2 regions of the Plantactinospora soyae genome follow, and region 1 is predicted to be linked to the other one. Evidence: riboswitches for the same ligand, from Rfam matches in the RefSeq annotation. Region 1 holds a riboswitch; the other holds the start of a gene.

Evidence for each region. A riboswitch is a leader RNA that binds a small molecule or an ion and turns the genes downstream of it on or off. The one in region 1 is predicted to bind cobalamin.
Region 2: another riboswitch for cobalamin. It lies ahead of H4W31_RS34485 (ribonucleoside-diphosphate reductase subunit alpha); the one in region 1 lies ahead of H4W31_RS36735 (CbtB domain-containing protein).

Annotation. Positions count from the first base shown of each region.
Region 1 is NZ_JADBEB010000001.1:8,377,590-8,389,014, forward strand. It holds gene H4W31_RS36670 (hypothetical protein) at 1-23, opposite strand, end outside; gene H4W31_RS36675 (carbohydrate ABC transporter permease) at 42-884, opposite strand; gene H4W31_RS36680 (ABC transporter ATP-binding protein) at 920-1,960, opposite strand; gene H4W31_RS36685 (ABC transporter substrate-binding protein) at 1,984-3,270, opposite strand; gene H4W31_RS36690 (carbohydrate ABC transporter permease) at 3,267-4,100, opposite strand; gene H4W31_RS36695 (hypothetical protein) at 4,263-4,775, shown strand; gene H4W31_RS36700 (hypothetical protein) at 4,917-5,177, shown strand; gene H4W31_RS36705 (MerR family transcriptional regulator) at 5,294-5,659, opposite strand; gene H4W31_RS36710 (hypothetical protein) at 5,751-6,191, shown strand; gene H4W31_RS36715 (sulfotransferase family protein) at 6,217-6,891, opposite strand; gene H4W31_RS36720 (hypothetical protein) at 7,077-8,204, shown strand; gene H4W31_RS36725 (histidine phosphatase family protein) at 8,235-8,837, opposite strand; gene H4W31_RS36730 (CbtA family protein) at 8,840-9,646, opposite strand; gene H4W31_RS36735 (CbtB domain-containing protein) at 9,660-9,863, opposite strand; cobalamin riboswitch at 9,899-10,039, opposite strand; gene H4W31_RS36740 (cobalt-precorrin-6A reductase) at 10,191-10,943, shown strand; gene H4W31_RS36745 (precorrin-2 C(20)-methyltransferase) at 10,965-11,425, opposite strand, start outside.
Region 2 is NZ_JADBEB010000001.1:7,857,186-7,868,610, reverse strand. It holds gene H4W31_RS34520 (DJ-1/PfpI family protein) at 1-85, shown strand, start outside; gene H4W31_RS34515 (MarR family winged helix-turn-helix transcriptional regulator) at 147-629, opposite strand; gene H4W31_RS34510 (hypothetical protein) at 715-1,113, shown strand; gene H4W31_RS34505 (condensation domain-containing protein) at 1,121-2,746, opposite strand; gene H4W31_RS34500 (diaminopimelate decarboxylase family protein) at 3,340-4,671, opposite strand; gene H4W31_RS34495 (Lrp/AsnC ligand binding domain-containing protein) at 4,668-5,063, opposite strand; gene H4W31_RS34490 (SDR family oxidoreductase) at 5,806-6,660, opposite strand; cobalamin riboswitch at 6,949-7,185, shown strand; gene H4W31_RS34485 (ribonucleoside-diphosphate reductase subunit alpha) at 7,328-9,772, shown strand; gene H4W31_RS34480 (ribonucleotide-diphosphate reductase subunit beta) at 9,826-10,821, shown strand.

The sequences.
Region 1 (11,425 bases):
ACCACGAGCACCCGCACTCTCATCCGTGCAGGATGTCACGGTCAGCGCAGCACCCGCCAGCGTCGCACCGTGAGCAACTGCGCGGTGATGATGACCGCGCTGATCGCCATCAGCACGATCGTGATCAGGGCGCCGTAGGCGAACCCGGAGAACTCGAAGGCGTGGTCGAAGATGTAGACCGGCAGGTACTGGGTGGCGTTGGCGGGACGGCCATCGGTGAGGACGTACGCCGGAACGAAGTTGACCTGAAGGGTGAGGATCGTGTCCCGGACCACGAGCAGCACCAGCACCGGGGCCAGCAGCGGCAGGGTGAGCCGGCGCAGTTGACCGAACGGGCCGCAGCCCTCCAGCGCGGCAGCCTCGTACAGCCGCCCGTCCAGCATCCGACGGGCCGCGAGGACCACGATGAAGCCCTCCCCGATCGGGAACAGCAGCATCAGGATCACTCCCACCCGCGCGGTCGTGGGCTCGGCGAGCCAGGTGAAACCGGGATGGCCGACCAGGCCGAGGAGCTGGTTCAGCGGGCCGTAGAGCGGGTTGAGCACCCAGAGGAACAGCACCGCCAGCGCCACGTCGGGAATCACCGTCGGCAGGTAGACGGCGGTCCGGAACCACCGACCACCGGGGCGTGGGGCGGCGAGCAGCAGCCCGAGCCCGACCGCCGCGAGCAACCGCAGCGGGACCGAGACCGCCACGTGGAACAGTGACGCCTCCAGGCTGTCGAGGAAGAAGTCGTCGGCGAGCAGCCGGCGCAGGTTGGCCAGCCCGACGAACTGCGGATCCCGGGTCAGTCCGGTGTGGTCGGTGAAGGCGTAGCCGAAGTTGAGCAGTGCCGGCAGCGCGATCAGCAGTACGACCGCCACGCCGTACGGGGCCAGGAACATCCACGCTGATTGGGGACGCCGGGTCCGCGCCGCGGTCATCGACGGCGACCCGTCTCGGTGTCGAACCGATGGATCCGGGCCGGGTCGGGCCGCAGTCGCAGCCGGTCGCCGGGACGAACACCGTGGCGTGGACCGGTCCGGACCGTCAGCCGGACACCGGCACCGGCAGCAGCAGCGGCAGCAGCAGCAGCAGGGTCGCGGGTGCTGGCACGGGCGCGGGTCAGCAGGATCGCCTCGCTGCCGAGCGTCTCCATCGCCTCGACCGTGACCTCGATTGGGCCCTCCGGGTCGAGCGCCAGGTCCTCGGGACGCACCCCGAGAGTGAGCCCGGGGGCGTCGCCCAGCACACCACCGCCGACGACGAGGTTCATCGGCGGGCTGCCGAGGAACCCGGCCACGAAGACGTCGGCGGGTTCGTCGTACACCTCCTGGGGTGGGCCGACCTGCCGGACCCGACCCCGGTCCAGCACCACCACCCGGTCCCCGAGCGTCATCGCCTCCGCCTGGTCGTGCGTGACGTGGACCATCGTCGTCCGCAGTTCCTGGTGCATGGCGAGCAGATCGGTCCGGGTGGCGAACCGCAACTGGGCGTCGAGGCTGGCCAGCGGCTCGTCGAGCAGGTACACGCTGGGGTCCCGGACCAGGGCCCGGGCCAGGGCGACGCGCTGGCGCTGCCCGCCGGACATCTGGTCCGGGTACCGGTCGAGCAGGTCGGCGATCTCCAGTCGTTCCGCCGCCGCCCGGGCCTGCCGGTCGGCCTCGGCGCGCGGCACCCGGCGGACCCGCAACCCGAAGAGCAGATTGTCGCGTACGGTCAGGTGCGGGTAGAGCGCGTAGTCCTGGAAGACCATCGCGATGGCCCGGCGGTGCGGCGGGACCCGGCCGACGTCCTTCCCGTCGACGAGGACCCGACCGGCGTCCGGCCGGTCCAGTCCGGCGATCAGGCGCAGGATCGTCGACTTGCCCGAGCCCGACGGTCCGACCAGGGTGATCAGCTCACCGGCCCGTACCTCCAGGTCGACACCGTCGAGGGCGGTGACCCGCCCATAGCTCTTCGACAGCGATTCGAGCCGGATCTGCCCTGGCGCGACGCCCACCCTCACCGGGGCGGTTCCGCAAAGAGCGGACGGATCTTCTCCTCCAGTTCCCGCAGTCCCTTCTCACGCTCGACCCGGCCGTAGAACAGCTCTTCGAGCAGGGCGTCCGTCTCCCGCTCCACCCGGGACCAGGTGGCGGTGCGCGGGGTGGCCCGCAGATGCGGATCGGCGTCGAGATAAACCTGTGCCGAGCGCGGCGGCAGACTCGGCTTCAGGAAGGCGTCGGACCTGGCCACGTCGAGCCGGGACGGCACCGTCCGGCCGGACTCCGCGAGGATTCCCTGCCCCTTCGGGCCCATCGCGAACTCGATGAACCGCCAGGCGTCGGTGTGGTTGGGCCGGCCGGCGCTCATGCAGTAGGCGTCGCTGTGCAGGATCGAGGCGGGGGCGCCGCCCGGTGCGACCGGCAGCGGCGCCACGTCCCAGCCAAAATCCTTGATGGTACGCAGCGTCGGCACCGCCACCCGGCTGTTCAGGTACATGCCCAGTGTTCCGCGTAGGAAGCGCGCCTCGCTCGACTCGCTCTGCTCCTCGGCGTCCGGCGGGACGACCTTGTGCACCAGTTGGAGGTCCAGGAACCAGTCGACGGCCTTCCTGGTCGCCGGCTGGCCGGTCAGGGTCAGCCGGGTGGGGCGGTTCGGGTCGTCGACCAGTTCGCCCCCGTTGGACCAGACGAACGGGGCGATCCGCGGCACCGACGGCTCTACACCCACGCCGTACCGTCCGTCGCCGGTGAGCGCCTTCGCCGTGACGAGGAAGTTGTCCCAGGTCCAGCCGGCCTTCGGCACCGGTACGCCCGCCTTGGCGAACAGGTCGGCGTTGTAGTAGACGACCAGGGACGACAGGTTCTGGGGCATACAGGTCAGCGCCTTGCCGTCGAATCGGAAGGCGTCCAGGGCGCGCGGGCTGAAGTCGCCCTCGTCCAGCGCCTCGCTGCCGTCCAGGTACGACTGTGCCGGCTCGATCGCCCCCTGCGCGGCGAACTGGCCGTAGCGGCGGTAGTTCAGCAGGAAGACGTCCGGCGGCGTCCCACCCGCGAACGACGTCGTCAGCTTGGCCATCAACTCGTCCTGGGTGGCAACGGGAGACAGCGTGACGTCGACGTCGGGGGTGGCAGCCTCGAAGGCCTCGACCATGGTGCGGTAGCCGGCGATCTCCTCGGCGTCACCGAACAGCACGACGGTGATCCCCGACGCGCCCTCGGTGCGGTCGTCCGCCCCACATCCGGCGAGCAGGGCGGCGACGAGCAGTCCCGCACACCAGCGCGGCCACGATCGGGTTCTCGTCATCTGCGTCCTCCAGATCTCAGTGCCACCAACGGGTTGTCGTTCAGCAGAATCCGCTGAGCCAGTAGGAACACCAGTACGCACGGCGCCGTCGCGATCACGCAGCCGGCCATCAGCAGCGGCCAGTCCGTCGGGTTCAGCAGCCGTAGGAACTGCAGGCCGAGCGCGTAGGTGTAGCGGTCGCCGCTGTGCAGGTACAGCAGCGGGTCGATGAAGTTGGCCCAGTGGAAGGTGAACGCGAGCACCGCCACCGCCAGGGTCGCCGGCCGTACCTGGGGCAGCGCCACCCGCCGCCAGATCGCGATCCACCGGGCGCCCTCCAGGCGGGCCGCCTCAAGCTGGGTGTTCGGTACGCCGCCGAAGCTCCAGGCGTAGAGCAGGACCAGGAACGGGCTACCCGCGAGCATCGCCGGCGCCAGCAGCGGGATGTACGTGTCGACCACCCCGGCCAGCCGGAACAGCTCGAACCGGGTCGCCCAGACCGCGGTGACGGGAACCAGGAGCACCACCAGCAGGCCGATGGTCACCCGCCGACGCGCCGACGAGGCGAGCAGTCGCAGCCCGAACCCGGTCAACGAGGCGACGACGACGGTCAGCGGTACGGCGAGCGCGACGACCAGCGCCGAGTTCGCCAGGTACCGGAACAGCGGCATCAGCTCGGGCAGCCGGGTGTAGGCGGCCACGGTCGGATCGGGCGGAAAGATCTCCAGCGTACGCGGCGGCGGCAGGCCGACGGGACGGAGCGAGCCGACCGCCATGAACCACAGTGGCGCGGCAAATAACGCCGCGAACAGGGCCGGTACGACGAACCGCCCGATCAGTCGAGATATCACGCGGTCCCACCCGTCGCCGCCAGGCGCCCATCCTACGCTGATGATCGACTATGTCATCCAGTGCTGGGGCCCGGCTCTGCGTTCCACCTGGACGAGTAGGGGCTCTGGGATCGGTGGCGGCTGACGTTGCAGCGGCAAACCGACTCCTCATAGGTTGATCTCATGGGACTCTTCGACAAGCTGACCGGAACCAAGCGCCCCGTCGACGGTGTCGCCCCGCGGTCCGCCGCCGAGGTCCACGCGGCGGTGCTCGGGCTCAACCGCCCCGACGTCCCGTACGTCATCCGGGACGGCCGCGAGGAGGGCGCGGATCTGGTGGCCGAGTGGCGCATCCTGGACCCGGCCTGGCGGACCTTCTTCGTCGGCACACAGGTGAGTCGAGTGTTCCAGGTCCGTATGCGCCTGGTGCCGGAGAAGAACGAAGTCCGCTCTCTCGACCAGCAGTACGAGGTCACCTGGGTCGGCGACACCCCGAGGCTGGCCATCGCGGCCGAGGCCCAGCGTGGCCAGGTGCGGACGGTCTCGAAGCGCTGGACGCTCGGCCGGGGCGAAGACAACGGCCTCGAAGCGACCGAGACGTTCAGCTTCGACAGCTCTGACCTGAAGAACCCCCTGCGGGACACCGTCCTGGGTGCGGGGTGGACCTGGCGCGGAGTCGTCATCGGCAAGCTGTGAGGTTGGCGAGCCCCTGACCGCCCTACCGCACCGCAGCGCGTACCCCCGGTCGGCGAACCGGCAGCGGAAGGTCCCCTGCCAGACGAGCGTTTCCGTGGCAAGCACGTCGAGCCGGCCGACCCGGTGCATGTGGTCCGCGTCGTGGCCCCGGCGAGGCGCTGCTCTCCCCTGCCGGCGGGGCTCGCGGCGCTCCTCGACAACATCCCGTACCTCGCCACCATGGCGCCGGTGGTCGAGGGGCTGGTCGCGGAGGCGCCGGACCCGGGCACCGGTCAGGCGCTCTGGTGGGCCTTCGGCTTCAGCGGGGACTTCGGCGGCAACGGCACCGCAGTCGCGGCCAGCGCCAACGTGGTGGCTATCGGCATCGCCGCCCGGACGGGTCACCAGATCTCGTTCCGGTAGTTCACCCGGTACGGCATCGTCGTCACGATCATAAGCGCCCTGATCGCCTGGCTGTACGTCTGGCTGCAGTACTTCTAGCCTGGGCCACCCGGTACCCCGACCGGGTGGCCCGGTGTTCAGCCGGCCTGGCCGGCCGCCCGCAACGGGCATCCGGTGCCGATGCGCGTGTCGAGGTCGGCCCGCAGCGCGGCGAGTTCGGCCATGCGCGCGTCGATGATCCGGATCTTCTCCTCGAACAGCGCGGACAACGCCTCGGCGGCGTCGGGCGCGGCACGCAGCTCCTCGCCGAGCCGTCCGATCTCCGCCAGCGAGAACCCGAGTGCCTGCGCGGTACGGACGTACCGCAGCCAGGCCACGGTCTCGGGTGCGAAGTCGCGGTAGCCGTTGGCGAGCCGTCGTCCCTCGACCAGGCCGACCTTCTCGTAGAACCGGATGGTGTCCCTGGTCAAGCCCGCCTGGGCGGCCAGCTCTCCGATACGCATGATCCTCCGCCAGACGACGCGGCTTGACCTTGGAGCCTACTCCACTGTTTAGCGTGGATCGTCGCTGTCGCGAGACCAACGGGAGTCCATCGTGATCCGCCTGTCCACCCCTTCCCACCCCGGCTATCTCCGCGTCGTGCGCGCGAGTGCCTGGTACGACCTCGTCGTCACAGCGGGATTCGCGACACCGTGGACGTACGCGCTGCTGCACCGCGCACTGTCGTCGCTGGGCGGCGCGCTGGGCCTCGGCGTCCTACCCGCTCCCGACCCGGTGCTGACCCTGTACGCGAACCTGATGGGTTCGGTCGTGGTCGTCTGGGCCCTGTTGCGCATCGTCAGGCCGCTGTCGGTGTACGGACTGGCCGACGGCGTCGCCCGCACACTGTTCGCGATGTGGCAGGCCTACGCACTGGCCCACGGCGCCTTCCGGGTGCTGTGGCTGCTCCTCGTCGCCGAGGTGGCGTTCGGCGTCGTCCAGCTCGTGCCGTGGTGGCGGAGCCGGCACACCCACAAAGTCGCGCCGCTGAGGTGAGTACCCGACGTCGCCATCGGTCCGCTCAGGGTTCGCGCCGCAGGCCGGCCGGGTCCGCAAGCTGCCGCCGGAAAGCGGCCGTCGTGTTCAGCAGCGGAAACGGCGTCTCCGGTACCTCGACACCGAGGAAGTCGCAGAGCGGCTCCCAGCCCTGCGCCGGGTCGAATTCGAGCAGCCGCTCGGCCGGTACGGTGGTCCGTACCTCAGCGACGTGGTCGGCGTAGACGCGCAGCGCGTACTCCCGGTCGTCGAACCGGCCGTCGAAGATCCCCTGCCAGATGAGCGTCTCCGCCAGCCTCGGCTGGTCCCGCAACTCCGGTTGGGCCTCGACCGCCTGCTGCAGGCCGGGCGGCAGGTTCTCCGGATCGAAGGACTTGCCCCGGTAGATGGTGTTGCTGACGCTGTCGTACCAGCGTTCCGGGTCGCGTACGGTCAGCAGCACCTTGGCCTCGGGGTAGACCCCCATCAGCTCGCGCCAGTACGCGGCGCTGGGCCAGTCCACCGCCGAGCGGTAGCCGCCGAGCAGCCCGTCCCAGTCGGCCGACCCACCCTGTGCCACGCGCAGCCAGTCCCCGATCGTCTCCGGGTGCGCGAACAGTTCGGTCATGTGGTGGCAGGGCCCGAGGCCGAGCAGCTCCAGGGCTTCCTTCGTCGACTTGGTGCCCGTACGCCCGAAACCCGCACCGATGACCTTCAGCATGCCGTCCCTCGCCCGTAGTGACCGTCGATCGGCCACAGTCTTCACCAAGCAGGCGGGTTGGTCGACCCTGCTCGATCAGTCCCACGACGTCAGCCCTTGATGGCTCCGGCGGTCATGCCGGCCCCCGCGCCCCGGATCACCCGCACCGGCCCGACCGGACGTCCCCGTCGTGCCACACTTGGCCGATGCGGAGCCTGTCGGTCCCGGCGGTGGCCGCGATGCTGGTGCTCGGCGCCGGTGGCACGGCAGGCCATGCGGCCGTCGGCGGCCCGCCCGCGAGGTCGACGGCCACCGGCGACAGCACCCGGATCTGCGAGATCGGCGACAAGCGGCTGACCGAGATATCCGGCCTGGTGGCCACCGCCAACGGCTACATCGTGATCAACGACGGTTCCGACCGGGAGAGCAATCGGCGGATCTTCTTCCTCGACCGCACCTGCGCGGTGACCCGAGCCGTCGCCTACCCTTCCCGGCCGCGTGACACCGAGGATCTGGCCCGGGCGCCGGACGGCACGGTCTGGGTCGCCGACATCGGCGACAACAACCGGTCCCGGGAGAACGTCGCGCTCTGGAAGCTCGCCCCGAACGGACGCTCACCGGTACTGCACCGGCTCAGCTATCCGGACGGCCCGCACGACGCCGAGGCGTTCCTGCTGTCCGGCGACGGCACCCCGATCATCGTCACCAAGGATTCCGGCACCCCGGGCCTGTACGTGCCGACCGGCGCGCTGCGCGCGGGCGCGACCGTACCGATGCGCAGGGTAGGCGAGTTCAGGCTGCCGAGGTCCACCACCAGCAACCCGTTCTACGGCTTCGGAACGCGTCTCGTCACCGGTGCCGCGCTCGCACCGGACGGCGGCCGGGTCGTGCTGCGTACCTACGCCGACGCCTTCGAGTTCGACGTCACCGGCGGCGACGTGGCCGGAGCCATCACCAACGGCGTACCCCGGGTCACTGCGCTGCCCGACGAGCCCCAGGGCGAGTCGATCACCTACAGCGCCGACGGGAGGTCGCTGCTGACCGTGTCGGAGATCGCCGAGGGATCCCCGGCCACGAAGCCGGTCGTCCTCGGCTACACCCCGGCGGCGAATCCCCGCCCGGCGCCGTCGGCCACGCCGACCTCGGCCGCGCCCACGACCGCCACGCCGGCCGCGAGCGGCGGGGCCGGCGGCGAGCCCCGGCGATCGGGGTGGGGGGCGGAAAAGACCGGGTACCTGGCCGGAGCGGTGGTACTGGTCCTGGTCACGACCGGGGTCTTCGTCGTACTGCGACTCCGTGGCCTGGCCGCCCGACGCCGGGGACGTTCCGGATAGCGAGGCTGGCCGGAGCGGGAACGGGCGGGTTCAATCCGTCGCGGCGGCGGGCGCGGTCAGCTGGAGTTGCCAGCGGGAGCCGCGCCCGGTCAGGCGTACGACCGCCAGGGGCGCCACGTCCAGTTGCCAGAAGACCGGGGGCGGCAGCCCCAGCGCCCGTACCAGCACGGCGCGGATCACCACCGGATGGGTGACCACGCCGATTCGCCCGCCCCGGTCGGCCTGCCCGTCGAGCCAGCCACCGACCCGGCGCAGCAGCGCGCCGATCGACTCGCCGCCGTGTGGCGCCGCGTCCGGCTCGGTCAGCCAGCTCCGCACCGCGTCGGGCTCCCAGTCGGCAACCTCTTCCAGAGACCGTCCGGTCCAGCGCCCGTAGTCGCAGTCGGCCAGCGCCGGTTCCGGGGTGGGTCGCAGACCCAGCGCGTACGCGGTCTGCAACCCCGCCGCCGCCGGGGTGCTGAGGCAGACGTCGATCCGCCCGAGCGGTCCCCTGCCATCCGGTCCGGTCGGGGCGAGCGCGGAAGCGGCCCGGCTGCCGCCCTCGTCCAGCGGTTCGGCACCGCCACCGAACACCGCGCGCCGGAGCGCGGCGGTGTGGGCGTGCGCGACCAGCCGGAGGCTGGTCGCGGTCACACTCATGGTCGGGCGGGGGCGTCGACGCCGTCCCTCGCCTCGTCGGCTCCCACCGGTTCGCCGCCGGGCAACGGGGCGGCGGCGGTCGGACGCCGGCCGCTCCAACTCAACAGGGCGGCGAAGAGCAACCCGATGCCGGTCCAGAGCACCAGCTGGGTGCCGAGGGAGGCCAGCCGGAAGTCCCACAGCAGGGCCGCCGGGAAGTCGTCCGGCACCTCGTGGAACGACGGCAGCACGGTGTAGGCGACCACGGTGACGAGCAGGAACCCGCCGACCGCCGCCGCGGCACGCTGCCAGTCCGGTGCATCCGGCCGCAGCGCCCGGTGGCCGAGGGCACCGGCCCAGACGGCCACCAGACCGAGCACCACCAGCAGCAGATAGCTGCCGGTCCGCTGGTTGATGGTGTCGGGGTTGCCGACCGCCGGTGGATTCGCCGGGTACTTCAGGAACGGTACGACCACCGCGCCGAGCAGCGCGCCACCGGCCAGCAGCAGCGCCGCCCGACCGTCGTCCCGGGTACGCAGCCGGCGCCGCAGCAGGACGTACGCGGTGGCCAGCATGCCGCCCATGGCGACGCCGAACAGGCCGGTGGCCAGGAACAGGCCGGCCCGCTGGCCGTCCCGGCTGACCAGTTCGTCCTCGTGGTGGTCCTCGCCCGTGGTGGGCTCGGAATGGGTCGCCTGTTCCTCGATGGCGATCGCCGCGTCGATCCGCGGCTCACCGGCGAAGTAGGCGAAGGTCCCGGCGATCAGACCGGCGACCAGGCCTGCGAGCAGGCCACGCAGTAGTACAGACAGGAAGCTGGGCACCGGTACGCGGCGGTCAGTGGCAGGGAACGCCGAGGAGGTGCCGGCCGTCGTGCATCAGCTCGTGCAGGTACATGCCGCTCTGCGAGACGGCGCCCTGGTCGAACGCGACCAGGTAGGTCAGCAGCGAGAGGACGGCGACGACGGCGAGTGCCAGCCAGAGCAGGCGGGCGGAGATCGCGGGGTGGGCCAGGGTGCGGGCCGGAGTGGAACTGGACATGCGCGGTAGAACCTCCTTGGGGATGACGCGTCCCCTTCGACAGGCTGCGACGACCGAGCGTCCTGGCTCGCGGGCCCGAGTTACCTCGGGACCGCTCACAGTGGCGCGACCGCTCCGGATTCTCACCGGCTTCCCTCGCGACGCCGCAGATGGCGAGTTGACGGTATCCGCGCCGTACCCTGCGGTCAACCGGACGACGTGTCGATCCGGCGCTGTCCGGGATGGCTGCCGCGCCGGCCGAGGGAGCGTGCCGGGTAGTGGGGTGTCAGAGGTCACGGGTGGGTGGGCGCGCTTGTCGCCCGTCCGCACGGCCGATACCGTCGCGCCGTGACGACCCGGGTGCTGCTGCTCGGCGGCACGGCCGAGGCGAGAGAACTGGCCGCCGCCCTGGTCGGCCGCCCCGACACCGTCGTGGTCTCCTCACTGGCCGGTCGGGTCGCCAATCCCCGGCTGCCGGTCGGCGAGGTCCGGATCGGCGGGTTCGGTGGAGTCGACGGCCTCACCCAATGGCTCGTCGAGCATCAGGTCGATGTGCTGATCGACGCCACCCACCCGTACGCGGAACGGATCCGCTCCTCGGCGGTCCGGGCGGCCGAGGCGACCGGGGTGCCACACCTGCGGTTGGAACGTCCCGGCTGGACGAGCGGGCCGGGAGACCGGTGGCACCGGGTGCCGCACCTCGCCGCCGCCGCGGATCTGGTGCCCCGGTTGGGCGGCCGGGCCTTCGTCACCACCGGCCGGCAGGGGCTGGACGCCTTCCTCCCACTGCGGGACACCTGGCTGCTCGTCCGGGTCGTCGACGAGCCGCAGACGCCGCTGCCGGCCAACGTCTCGGTGATCCGGGACCGTGGCCCGTACCAGCTGGCGGCGGAGACGGCGCTGATGACGGCGCACCGGATCGACGTACTGGTCACCAAGGACAGCGGTGGCACGTACACGATGGCGAAGCTCGCCGCCGCCCGCGACCTCGGCCTGCCCGTGGTGATGGTCGACCGACCGGCGGCGGTGGCCGTACCGGTGCAGGCGTCGGAGATCGGCGCGGCGGTGGCCTGGCTGGAGACCGTGCTGTCGCGGCGATAGGCCACGACCGGCCCGGAAGGGTCAGCCCGGGTACGTCCGGGGCGTCCAGACCACGGTCGAGCCGTCCGCGCGCCGGTCCACTCGGGTGGTCGACGAGCCGACGATCAGCAGGCAGCGCATGTCCACCTCCGCCGGGTCGAGTTTGGAGAGTTCCACCACGCTGATCCGCTCCCCTGGCCGGCCGACGTCCCGGGCGATGACCACCGGAGTCTCCGCCGACCGGTGCCGCAGCAGGACGTCCCGGGCCGCCGCGACCTGCCACCGGCGGCTCGCGGAGGCGGGGTTGTAGAGCGCCAGCACCAGATCTGCGGCGGCGGCACCGGCCAGCCGCTGTTCGATCACCGCCCACGGCTTGAGCCGGTCGGAGAGCGAGAGCACCGCGAAGTCGTGACCGAGCGGGGCGCCGATCCGACTCGCCGCCGCCTGCGCGGCGGTCAGCCCCGGCAGCACCCGTACCGGGACCGGGCCGAACCGCTCGTCGG
Region 2 (11,425 bases), 520 kb from region 1:
CGACCCGCAGCCGCCCTTCGACGCCGGCTCCCCGGCGAAGGCGTCGCAGGCGGTCCGGGACCGGCTGGCGGCGGGACTGCGCTGACCTGCGGTACGTCGGCTCGGCACGCCGCGGCGCCAGCCGCTGCGTCGCGTCGTCGTCTCGGTCAGCCCGGCGCGCCGTCGGCACCGTGCCGGGGTAACAGCTGCCGCAGCGCGTTGTCGAGGGCCTGGCGGGCCTCCGGCGGAAGGTGTCCGAAGAGTTGCTGCCCCACCCCGGCGGCGATCTGCTGCGCCTCGCCCACCCGCTGCCGGCCCTGGGCGCTCAGATGAATGGCGTGGGCGCGACGATCCCCGGGTACCGGCCGGCGCTCGGCCAGGTCCTGCCGCTCCAGCTCGTCGACGATCCGGCCCAGCGACGACTTGTCGAGGTCGAGCAGGTCGATGAGTTGACGCTGGGTGAGCGGCCCACGGCTGTCCAGTACGGCCATGGTGGCGAAATGCCGCTCCTCGATCCCGAGCGGGCGCAGCGCATCGTTGAGGACCTTCTGGCTGTGCCGGTGCACCGTGCTGATCAGCATGCCGGTGGCGACGTCCCTGGGCAGGAAGGCCAGCGGGGACGCATCGGATCGGGATCGTGCGGCGTTCATGCCTGGATCCTAGGACGCGGACAAGATACTCTCATCTGAGAAAGTCTCAGCCGGCCCTTTCTGGTGTTTCGAGGAGACGTGTCCCGTGCCCGAACCTGCGAGCGTCACCGCTGCGTCCCGTCCGTCGGCTCGTCCCGGGGCGGCCCGTTCCCGGCCGGATCCGGCCACCATCCTGCTCTGGGTGCTGGTCGTGGAGCACCTGTACGCACTGGTCACCCCGCCGTACCAGCTCGGGGTCGAGCACGCCTTCCACCTCAGCTTCGGAGTCGCGTACGCGTGGCTGGCGCTGGGATCACGCTTCGGGCGAGGCTGGCGTCGGGTGCTGCTGACGGTCCTGCTCGGCATCCAGTTCATCGGCAGATTCTTCGTTTTCGCCCTGATCACGGAACCCTGGATCAGGGCGAGCCTCGTTCCGGGTGCACTGCTCACCATCGTCCTCGTCGCGCTGCTCTGGCGCCGGCCGAAAGTCGTGGCCGCGCCGTGACGAGGAACTACGCCGCGGGGCCGTACTCGCGATCGGAGAGGGACAGATCGGACAGTGGCCGCTCCGGATCGGCGGCGAACTGGACGAGCAGGACCGTCAGTTGGGCGAGCAGGTGCTCGACCGTTGCCGGCCGGAGGCGGCGGCGGTCGTACGTGGTGTGCAGCCCGAGCCGCTCACCCGGTACGACGAGCAGGGTGAGCGGATGGTGCGACGACGACCACCGGCCCTCGAACCGCATCGACAGGGTCGACGCGTCGGCCGTGCCGGTGAACAGGTCGTTGTCGACCGGGTAGTTCTCGAAGTCGACCAACGTCTCGAACAGCGGCGAACCGGCCGGCGTCTCGGTCCAGGACTCGATCCGGCCCAGTGGCACGTGATCGAACGGGCGGGCCAGCGCCTGATGCTGTTGCAGTTGTCGCAGCCAGGCGCCGACGGGCTCGTCGGGATGGATCCGTACCCGGACCGGGAGCGTGTTGACGAGCGGCCCGATCATGTTCTGCGACGCCTCGGCCTCCACCGGCCGGCAGGAGACCGTCGCGCCGAAGACGACGTCGGTCTCCCCGCTGTGCGCCGACAGGAGCCGGGCCCAGCATCCGTGCAGCACGGTTTCGAGGGTGACCCGCTGTTGACGGGCGGTCTCGTGCAGCCGCGCGGTGTCGTCGCCGCTGACTTCGACACGGTGTTCGGCGAACGGGTCCTCCACCGGGGACTCGCCCCTGGGCCCGACCGCGTCGGCCGGTCCGAAGACGTTCGCCGGCCCCGGTGCGCCGGTCGGCCCGGGGATGTCCGCCAGCCCGGACGCGCCGCGCGGCCCGACCACACCGGCCGATCCGGACCCGCCGACCGTGCCGGACGATCCGGACCCGCCGACCGTGCCGGACGGCCCCGTCGGTCGCGACTGCTTCAGTACCCCGGAGACGTCCGGTGCCCCGGAGACGTCCGGCGGGCCGAACTCGTCCGCCGGCCCGTCCGGTTGGTCGGTCGGCAGTGGCGTCGGTGCGGACCGGCCGGCCAGCTCGGCGCGCCAGAACTCCTCCGCGCCGGTGAGGTCACGCCGGGCCAGCCAGGCGACATGGTCGCGGAACGGTGCCGGGGCCGGCAACGCGGCGTCCCGGCCCTCGATCGCGGCCCGGTACTCCTCCAGCGCCTCCCGGAGCAGGATCGGGAAGCTCCATCCGTCGATGACCAGATGATGCGCGGTCCAGACGAAAAGATGCTCGGTTTCGGACACCCGGAGCAGAGCGAACCGGGACAGCGGCGGGGCGGTCAGCACGAAGCCACGGGCCCGGTCGGTGGCGAGGAACTCCGCCAGGCCACGCCGACGCTGGCAGGCCCGGGTGTTCCGCAGATCGTCGACGTACCACTCGGGTGCGGGTGCCGTCGGCACGACCACCTGCACCGGCTCCTCGATCCCGTGCCAGACGAACCCGGTCCGCAACGTGGCGTGTCGGGCGATCACCCGGCTCCAGGCGAGCTGGAAGTCGGCCACCCGCAGCCGCCCACGGACGATGAGTCGTACCTGTTCGAGGTAGCTCGTCGGGCTCGGACCCGGCTCGGCGAGAGCCTGGCGCAGGATGCCACGTTGGACCGGCGAGAGTGGATAGCTCTGCTGGACGTCGACCTGACTGGTCATCGCGACACCCCCGGTGTCCGGACGGCAACTGGCGCAACCGGGTCAGGGTGTACCCGCAGCGTGAAGAGAAGTGAAAGCCTCATGTGGGCAGCGAAACTCCCTGTCCGATCAACTGCCGATCAGGAGCCGGCGACTCGCGGCATGGTCGCACCGCTCCTTCGACGCCGAGTGTCGCCGACGTTACCAGGGGTGGTACGTCGCTGTCTCGCTCCTGCGCCCGGGTGGCGGTCACGAGTCATTTCGGTCGTCGCCGCGGGTCCGGGGGATCAGGGTCGGTAGATCGGGAAGATCTCGGGGCCTCAAGGGAGGCAGGCCCGTCGACCCGTCGCCCAGACTGTCCACATGCTGACGCACATCGATCTTGTGGCCGGTCCGCCGGCCGACCGGCGTCGGTCCGTGATCGTGCCGGGCCTGATCGCGGTCGCCGCCGTGATGCTGGCCGGCGGACTGCTGCGGGACCGGGTGCCCCCACTGGACGCCTGGATCCTGGCGCACCTGTCCGCACCGGCCGACGGGACACTCGCCGGCCTGGCGACCGTGGTCAGCGGCGCGGGCACGCTGGCCGCCCTGGTAACGCTGCTGATCGCTTTCGGTCAGGCGGCGTCCCGCTCGTCCACGTCACGCAGCAGCATGTCCTCCGAGGACTCCCGGCGTACCAGGGTGGTGGTCCGCCCGTCCCGGACGCTCAACAGCGGCGGACGGCCGACCAGGTGGTAGTTCGAGGCGCGGGAGTGGTGGTACGCCCCGGATCCGGCCACCGCGAGCAGGTCACCCGGATGTACGTCGGCCGGCAGGGTCAGCGCCGGGACGATCACGTCGTCGGCATCGTTGTGCCGGCCGACCACCGTGGCCCGGACCGGCTGGGCACAGGTGGTACGTCCGAACAGCACCGCCGTGTGCTGGCCGCCGCAGAGCGCGCCCGACGGGCAGTCGGTCATGCCGCCGTCGACGGCGACGAGGATGTGCCCGTCGGGCCCCCGGTTCACCGCCACCACATGGTAGAGCGTGATGCCAGCCCGGGACACGATGGCCCGGCCCGGCGACACGGTCAGCCGCGGAACCGGAAAGTCGTGCCGTTCCGCCGCCAGTCGCAGCACCGCCCGGATCCGGCTGGCGAAGGCGGCCAGCGCCAGGCTCGGGTCGCCGCCGGAGTAGGCGACGGCGTGGCCACCGCCGAGGTTCAACTCCGTCGGCTCCACGCCGTGCCGGGTCCGCATCTCGGCGAGGAACTCCAGCACGCCGCGCACCTCGTGCTCGTACACGCTGAACCGGCTGACCTGGTGGCCGACCGAACAGTCCACCCCGACGAGCGTCAGCCGGGGCTGGGCGACGATCCGGGCCACGGCGGCCGCCGCCTCACCCGAGCCGATCCGCAGCCCGAACCGGCAGTCGGTGCCCTCGGCCGGCTCGGTGCCGCCGAGCACCCGCAGCAGCACGCGCTGACCCTGCGGTGCGGTGGCCGCCAGTCGGGTGATCTCGCCGAGCGACTCGACGACGATGGTGCCGACCCGACCGGCGTACGCGGCCTCGAGGTCCTCCGGCGTCTTCGCGCTGCCGTACAGGACGATCCGGTCGGCCGGAAAGCCGGCGGCCAGGGCCACCCGGAGTTCGCCGGCGGAGCCGACGTAGAGCCGCAGCCCCTCGGCGGCGAGCCAACGCGCGATGCCCCGGCTGAGCAGGGCCTTCGCGGTGTACGCGACACCGTCGCCGCCGAACGCGGTCAGGTAGTCGCGGCACCGCTGCCGTACGTCGGCCTCGTCGAGCACGTACGTCGGTGTGCCGTGCGCGGTCACCACGGATGTCATCGCGACCCCGCCGATGGTCAGGTCGCCGTGCTCGCCCCAGGCCGCCGTGGACGGCCACACCTGCGTCAAGGGCGCCCGCAGTGAGGAGCGCAACGAGGGGATGATGTCCGCCAGGGTCATCGTCCGGCCCTCGCCGCGACCGGAAGGTCTCCGAGTCCACGGCCCCGGGACGCTGACCGTCGTCGGCCCACGGTTCCGGATTGTTTCGTCGAGCGCGCTTCCACCGGCAGCGGCTCGCCCGGGTGCTGCTCTGCCGTGCCGATCACGAGGTGGGTACTGGTGGCGCTCGCCCCGCCCCGGATCCGCATGGTGGTGATCAGCCGGTCCAGTTCGGGCAGGTCCTGACACGAGACGTGCAGTACGAGGTCGATGTCGCCGACGACCTGCCAGGCGGCCCTGACGGACGGTTCGCCGGTCAGGAACCGCCGGAACCCTGCCCGGTCGGGTCCGGGTAGCCGGACGAACACCAGGGCCTGGACGACGGAGAGCGACTCCGGTTCATTCGTTGTCACGAGACCGACGGTGACGCGCCGGACGCCCATCCGCCAGCGCCCTTGACGCGCCCGCTACGGCCACACCGATTTCCCGTACGCGGCCCATACCGGGCCCGCTCGTCCAGGCTCCGCGTGCTCGGAACGCCAACCCCGCAGCGGCACGTCTCGGCCCCGGCACCCCCCGGCCCCGCCGTGGCTCTCCGACATCCCCGTGGCTCTCGGACATTTTCGTGGCTCGCCGACACCGCCGCGACCCCGGCTCCGTGCGGCGCCAGCGAGGTGTGAAGAAACCGGCCGTCGCCGTAGTGAACGCGTCAACCCGGGTGGGCCGGCTGCGTCGCCTCGGTTGTCATCGAGCGGACATGTTCGTTCTGCGAGGTGAGGGGTGTGGATGATGGCCGTCGTTTCCGATGATCTTTCCGAGCGGGCAGCCGACCGTACGCCCACCGGGATCAGCGTCGCGATCGGCAGCGTGCTGGTCGTGGTCGCCGCGGTCGTGGCGGCGGCGCTGTTCCCACGGGGCGAGGTCGCGGGCCGGCTGGTCGTGATGGCCGTCGTCGTGGGCGGGTACGCGACGTTCGTTCCGGATCTGCGGGCCGTACTGTCCGTTTATCTGCTATCTGTCCTGGTGTTCACCGGGTTCCTCGCCAACCAATATGGCGAACTGACGACCCGGCACGGCGACCTCTGGTGGTACGCGTTGACGATCGGCTTCGCCGCCGTGCTCGGTATCGGATACCGCCGGATCCGCAGATCCGCCCTAGACGACCCGTCCGACCCCGTCGGCGAGGTAGTCGTGCCAGCTGATCTGTCCCCGGTTGCCGGTCGCGCTGGTGAGCGCTCCGGTGCGGAAGGCTCGGCCCAGCCGGCCTGGCACGGGTAGCCGGAGCATCGGCCGGCGGACCTGCCGGACGGTCAGCCAGTCGCGGAGGCCCTCGGCGAAGCCGATCACGGTCGGGCCGGCGAACTCCTCGGTCGCCCGGCCGGGCGGGGCGGTCACCCGCCATCCCAGGTGCGCGGCCACGTCGCGTACGTCCACGGGTTGTCCGACGATCTGCGGGTCGACCGGCAGGACGGGGAGCCGGGCCAGTTTGGTCATCGCCTCGTCCAGCAGGTCGTGGAACTGGGTGACCCGGAGCACCGTCCAGGGCACCGGCCCGGCCGCCACGATCGCCTCGGCCTCGACCTTGGCCTTGAAGTACGGCCACGGCACGCGGTCGGCGCCGACGATCGACAGGTACACGAGGTGTCGTACCCCGGCCCGGCCGGCGGCCTCGACCAGCCGGCGGGTGCCGTCCACGTCCACCTGTCGGGTGTAGCCGCGCTGGTACGGCGCCGACGCCAGGTGGACGACGGTGTCGATGTCGCCGACCGCCGCGTCGAGACCCTCGCCCGTCGCCAGGTCGACCCGCACCCAGTCGATCCGCGCCGGATCGGTCCGCGCCGAGTCGACCCGCGCCGGGTTGCTCCCGGCCGGCTCGACCCCGGCCGGGGCGGTGCCGGGGCCGCCCGCCGGGGCGCGACTCGTCGCCCGGACCGCATGCCCGGCGCGGGCCAGTTCGGGGGTCAGTACCCGGCCGAGGCGTCCGGTCGCCCCCGTGATCAGGATGTTCATCGGTCCCTGTTTCCTTCCGCCGGGTCGACCCGACCCGGTCTGCTGGTCCGACCGGCGACGGCGGCGACGGTCCGTGGTTCCACGGAGGGCAGACGGGACAGGTCCGCGGAATGTGACCGGCGGCAACGAGTACGCAGGGTGACCGATGGCGTCCCGGCGTCCCGGCTCGGGCTCCGGTTTCGCTCGGCGCGAGCGGTCGGCACCCGGGTCCATCCGATCGTCCGGACCGACGCGTCGTCGACACGCCGACACGACATCTTGGGTGTGACTTTCCGAGCGTCCCTATATATGGTGTTGACCGCAGCTGGTTCGGTCGCCGTCATCCGATGGTGGTCGAGGCAAGAGGGAATCCGGTGGGAGTCCGGGACTGCCCCGCAGCGGTAAGTGGGAACGACCGCCGTCATCACGCACTGGGTTCGTCCGGCCGGAAGCCGGGCCGCCCGGGAAGCGACGGCCAGTAGGAGAACACGGGTACGCCCGTGCCTGCCCACGAGTCCGAAGACCTGCCAGCGCGCCGCGTACGAACCCGTACGCGGCGGTTCGAGGCCGCGCGGGACGGCCGACGCCACCGACGTACGCGGCTGCGTGCCCGTCGGCGTCTTCCGCGTGCCTCCGGACCGAACCGGACCGAGCTCGCGAGGAGAGAGTTGTGACGGTCACCGAGGTCCTGCCGGCCGATTCCGGCGTGGCGGACGGCGCCAGCATCGCGCCCCGGCGTCCCCAGATGCGGGTGCGTAAACGTAACGGCGACACCGAGCCGGTCGACGTCAACAAGATCGTCCGAGCGGTGGAACGCTGGGCGGACGACCTGACCGACGTCGAGCCGCTCCGGGTGGCGACCCGGACGATCAGCGGCCTGTACGACGGCGCCAGCACCGCCGAACTCGATCGGCTCTCGATCCAGACCGCCGCCGAGATGATCGGTGAAGAGCCGCAGTACTCCCGGCTGGCCGCTCGGCTGCTGACCGGGTACATCGACAAGGAGGTCCGGGGCCAGGGCATCGCCTCGTTCAGTCAGGCGATCGGGCTCGGGCACCGGCACGGGCTGATCGGCGACGAGACGGCCGAGTTCGTCCGGGTCAACGCGCGCAAGCTCGACGACGCCGTCGATCCAGGCGCCGACCGGCGGTTCGAGTACTTCGGACTCCGTACGGTCTATGACCGGTACCTGTTGCGGCATCCGACCGAACGGCTCGTGGTGGAGACCCCGCAGTACTGGCTGCTGCGGGTGGCCTGCGGCCTGTCCCGTAAGGCGGGCGAGGCGATCGGCCTCTACCGGCTGATGGCGTCGCTCGCCTACCTGCCCAGTTCGCCGACGCTGTTCAACTCCGGCACCCGGCACACCCAGATGTCGTCCTGCTATCTGGTCGACTCGCCGCGCGACGAACTCGGCTCGATCTACGAGCGCTACGCCCAGGTGGCGCACCTGTCGAAGTTCGCCGGCGGGATCGGCATCGCCTGGTCCCGGGTGCGTTCGCGCGGCGCGCTGATCCGGGGCACCAACGGCCAGTCCAACGGGATCGTGCCGTTCCTGCGCACCCTGGACGCGTCGGTGGCGGCGGTCAACCAGGGCGGCCGGCGTAAGGGCGCGGCCTGCGTCTACCTGGAGCCGTGGCACCCGGACGTCGAGGAGTTCCTGCAACTGCGGGACAACACGGGCGAGGACGCCCGGCGTACCCACAACCTCAACCTGGCCAACTGGATCCCGGACGAGTTCATGCGGCGGGTCGAGGCGGACGGGATGTGGTCGCTGTTCGATCCGGACGAGGTGCCGGAGCTGCCCGACCTGTGGGGCGAGGCGTTCGACGCGGCGTACCGGGCGGCCGAGGAGCAGGGCCGGTTCGTGCGCCAGGTGAAGGCCCGGGACCTGTACGGCCGGATGATGCGCACGCTCGCCCAGACCGGCAACGGCTGGATGACCTTCAAGGACACCGCCAACCGGCTGTGCAACCAGAGCGCCGAGCCGGGCAACGTCGTGCACCTGTCCAACCTCTGCACGGAGATCCTCGAGGTGTCCAGCGACACCGAGACCGCCGTCTGCAACCTGGGCTCGATCAACCTGGCCGCCCACCTCGCCACCGACCCGAACGGCGAGGGCATCAGGACAGGCGAGGGGATCGACTGGGAACGGCTGCGCGGCACGGTCCGGACCGCCGTGACCTTCCTCGACCGGGTGATCGACATCAACTACTACCCGAGTACGGAGGCAGCGGCGAGCAACCCGCGCTGGCGCCCCGTCGGGCTCGGTGTGATGGGGCTCCAGGACGTCTTCTTCGCGCTCCGGCTGCCCTTCGACTCGGCACCGGCGGTGGAACTCTCCACCAGGATCGCCGAGGAGATCTACCTGACCGCGTTGGAGACCTCGGCCGAGCTGGCCGAGCGGTTCGGTGCGCATCCGGCGTACCCGTCGACCCGGGCGGCGGCCGGTCAGCTCCAACCGGACCTGTGGGGTGTCTCCGGCAACCAGCCGGAGCGCTGGGCCGCACTGCGGACGCGGATCGCGGCGCACGGGCTGCGCAACTCCCTGCTGGTGGCGATCGCACCGACGGCCACCATCGCCTCGATCGCCGGCTGCTACGAGTGCATCGAGCCGCAGGTGTCCAACCTGTTCAAGCGGGAGACGCTCAGCGGCGAGTTCCTCCAGATCAACGCCGCCCTGGTGGCGGAATTGAAGGCACGTGGGCTCTGGACCGAGCAGATCCGTACCGCGATCAAGCGGGCCGAAGGCTCGGTACAGGGCATCGAGGAGCTTCCGGCGGAGCTGCGTGAGCTGTTCCGTACCGCGTGGGAACTGCCGCAGCGGGCGCTGATCGACCTGGCCGCCGCGCGCGGCCCCTACGTCGACCAGTCCCAGTCGCTCAACCTCTTCATGGCGGCGCCCGACATCGGCCGGCTCAGCTCGATGTACCTGCACGCCTGGAAGTCCGGCCTGAAGACCACGTACTACCTCCGCTCCCGCCCCGCCACCCGAATCCAACAAGCCACGGTAGGTGTAAGGAAGGGCCCCTTGTTATCGCTTTCCGTTGTAGAAGGGCCCCTTCCTAACACCTCGGACGACGAGGCGCTGGCCTGTTCGTTGGAGAACCCCGAGGCATGCGAGGCCTGCCAGTGAGCGCGGTCGACGAGAGTACGACTGTCAGCAGCACCGCCGGGCGTGCGACGCCGATGCTGCTCGACCCCGGGATGGATCTGACGCTGCGCCCGATGCGGTACCCGCACTTCTTCGACCGGTTCCGGGACGCGATCAAGAACACCTGGACGGTCGAGGAGGTCGACCTGCACTCCGACCTGGCCGACCTGGACCGGCTCTCGGCGGCGGAGCGGCATCTGGTCGGCCGGCTGGTGGCGTTCTTCGCCACCGGCGACACGATCGTCGCCAACAACCTGGTGCTCAACCTCTACCAGCACGTCAACTCGCCGGAGGGGCGGCTGTACCTGTCCCGCCAGCTCTTCGAGGAGGCGGTGCACGTCCAGTTCTACCTGAACCTCCTCGACACGTACGTGCCGGACGAGGAGGAGCGGTTCGCCGCGTTCGCCGCGATCGAGACCATCCCGTCGATCCGTCGGAAGGCCGAGTTCTGCTTCCGCTGGATCGACTCGGTCTTCGAGCTGCGTGAGCTGAAGACCCGGGACGACCGGCGGGCGTTCCTGCTCAACGTGATCTGCTTCGCCGCCTGCATCGAGGGGCTGTTCTTCTACGGCGCCTTCGCGTACGTCTACTTCCTCCGCTCACGGGGATTGCTGCACGGGCTAGCCTCCGGCACCAACTGGGTGTTCCGGGACGAGTCGATGCACATGGCGTTCGCCTTCGACGTGGTCGACACGGTACGTCAGGAGGAGCCCGAGCTGTTCGACGACGAGTTGCGGCAGCAGGTCCGGGAGATGCTGGCCGAGGCGGTCGAGTGCGAGGTGCAGTTCGCCGAGGACCTGCTCGAACAGGGGGTCTCCGGGTTGTCCCTGCCGGACATGCGGGAGTACCTCCAGTACGTGGCGGACCGCCGGCTGGCCCAGCTCGACATCGCCCCGCTGTACGGGTCGAGCAACCCGTTCGCCTTCATGGAGTTGCAGGACGTACAGGAGCTGTCGAACTTCTTCGAGCGGCGGGTGTCGGCGTACCAGGTCGGGGTTGGTGGCACGGTCCGGTTCGACGACGACTTCTGATCCCGGCGACGGCGGTTCGGGGTGGAGCACGGCATGCCACCGCGGCCCGGCGGGTTGACCTCCCCGGTCGCCCGCCGGGCCGCGCCGCGTTCTCGTTCGGTCCGACAGCAGCGCATCTCCCGTCGATACCCGATGGTCCTTCCCTGACGACCGCGAGCGTCGACAGCACTGTCCCGAGGCCGACCGTGAACTGGCCCCGCCCTCCCGGTGGCGCGTCAGAAGGTGCGAATACCCGACAGTAAACAGGGTCGAAAAGCGTCGCTTCCATCGATAGTCTTTCTCGCAGCTGTCAGGGATAGCGATGGAAGGGGGCACACGGGGGGCCCGGTCGACCTGAGGGCCGATGGTTGAGAGTTCCACTCCGACCATTGTGGATCGGGCGGTTCAGTCCTGATAGCACGATCATTCCGGTCTCGCGGCCACAGCGTTCGGCCGCAATCACTGCTATTCACCTGCGCATTCTTCGCCATGCGCCGATTTGGCATGCCCTGCATTCGTAGTGCGCCGAGTTCTTCGTGCACTGAACTCGTCATGCCCTGATCGGTTCCCGGCGACCGATGTGGCCGGTCGATAGGGCCAGGACATTCAGACGAAGGGTACGGGT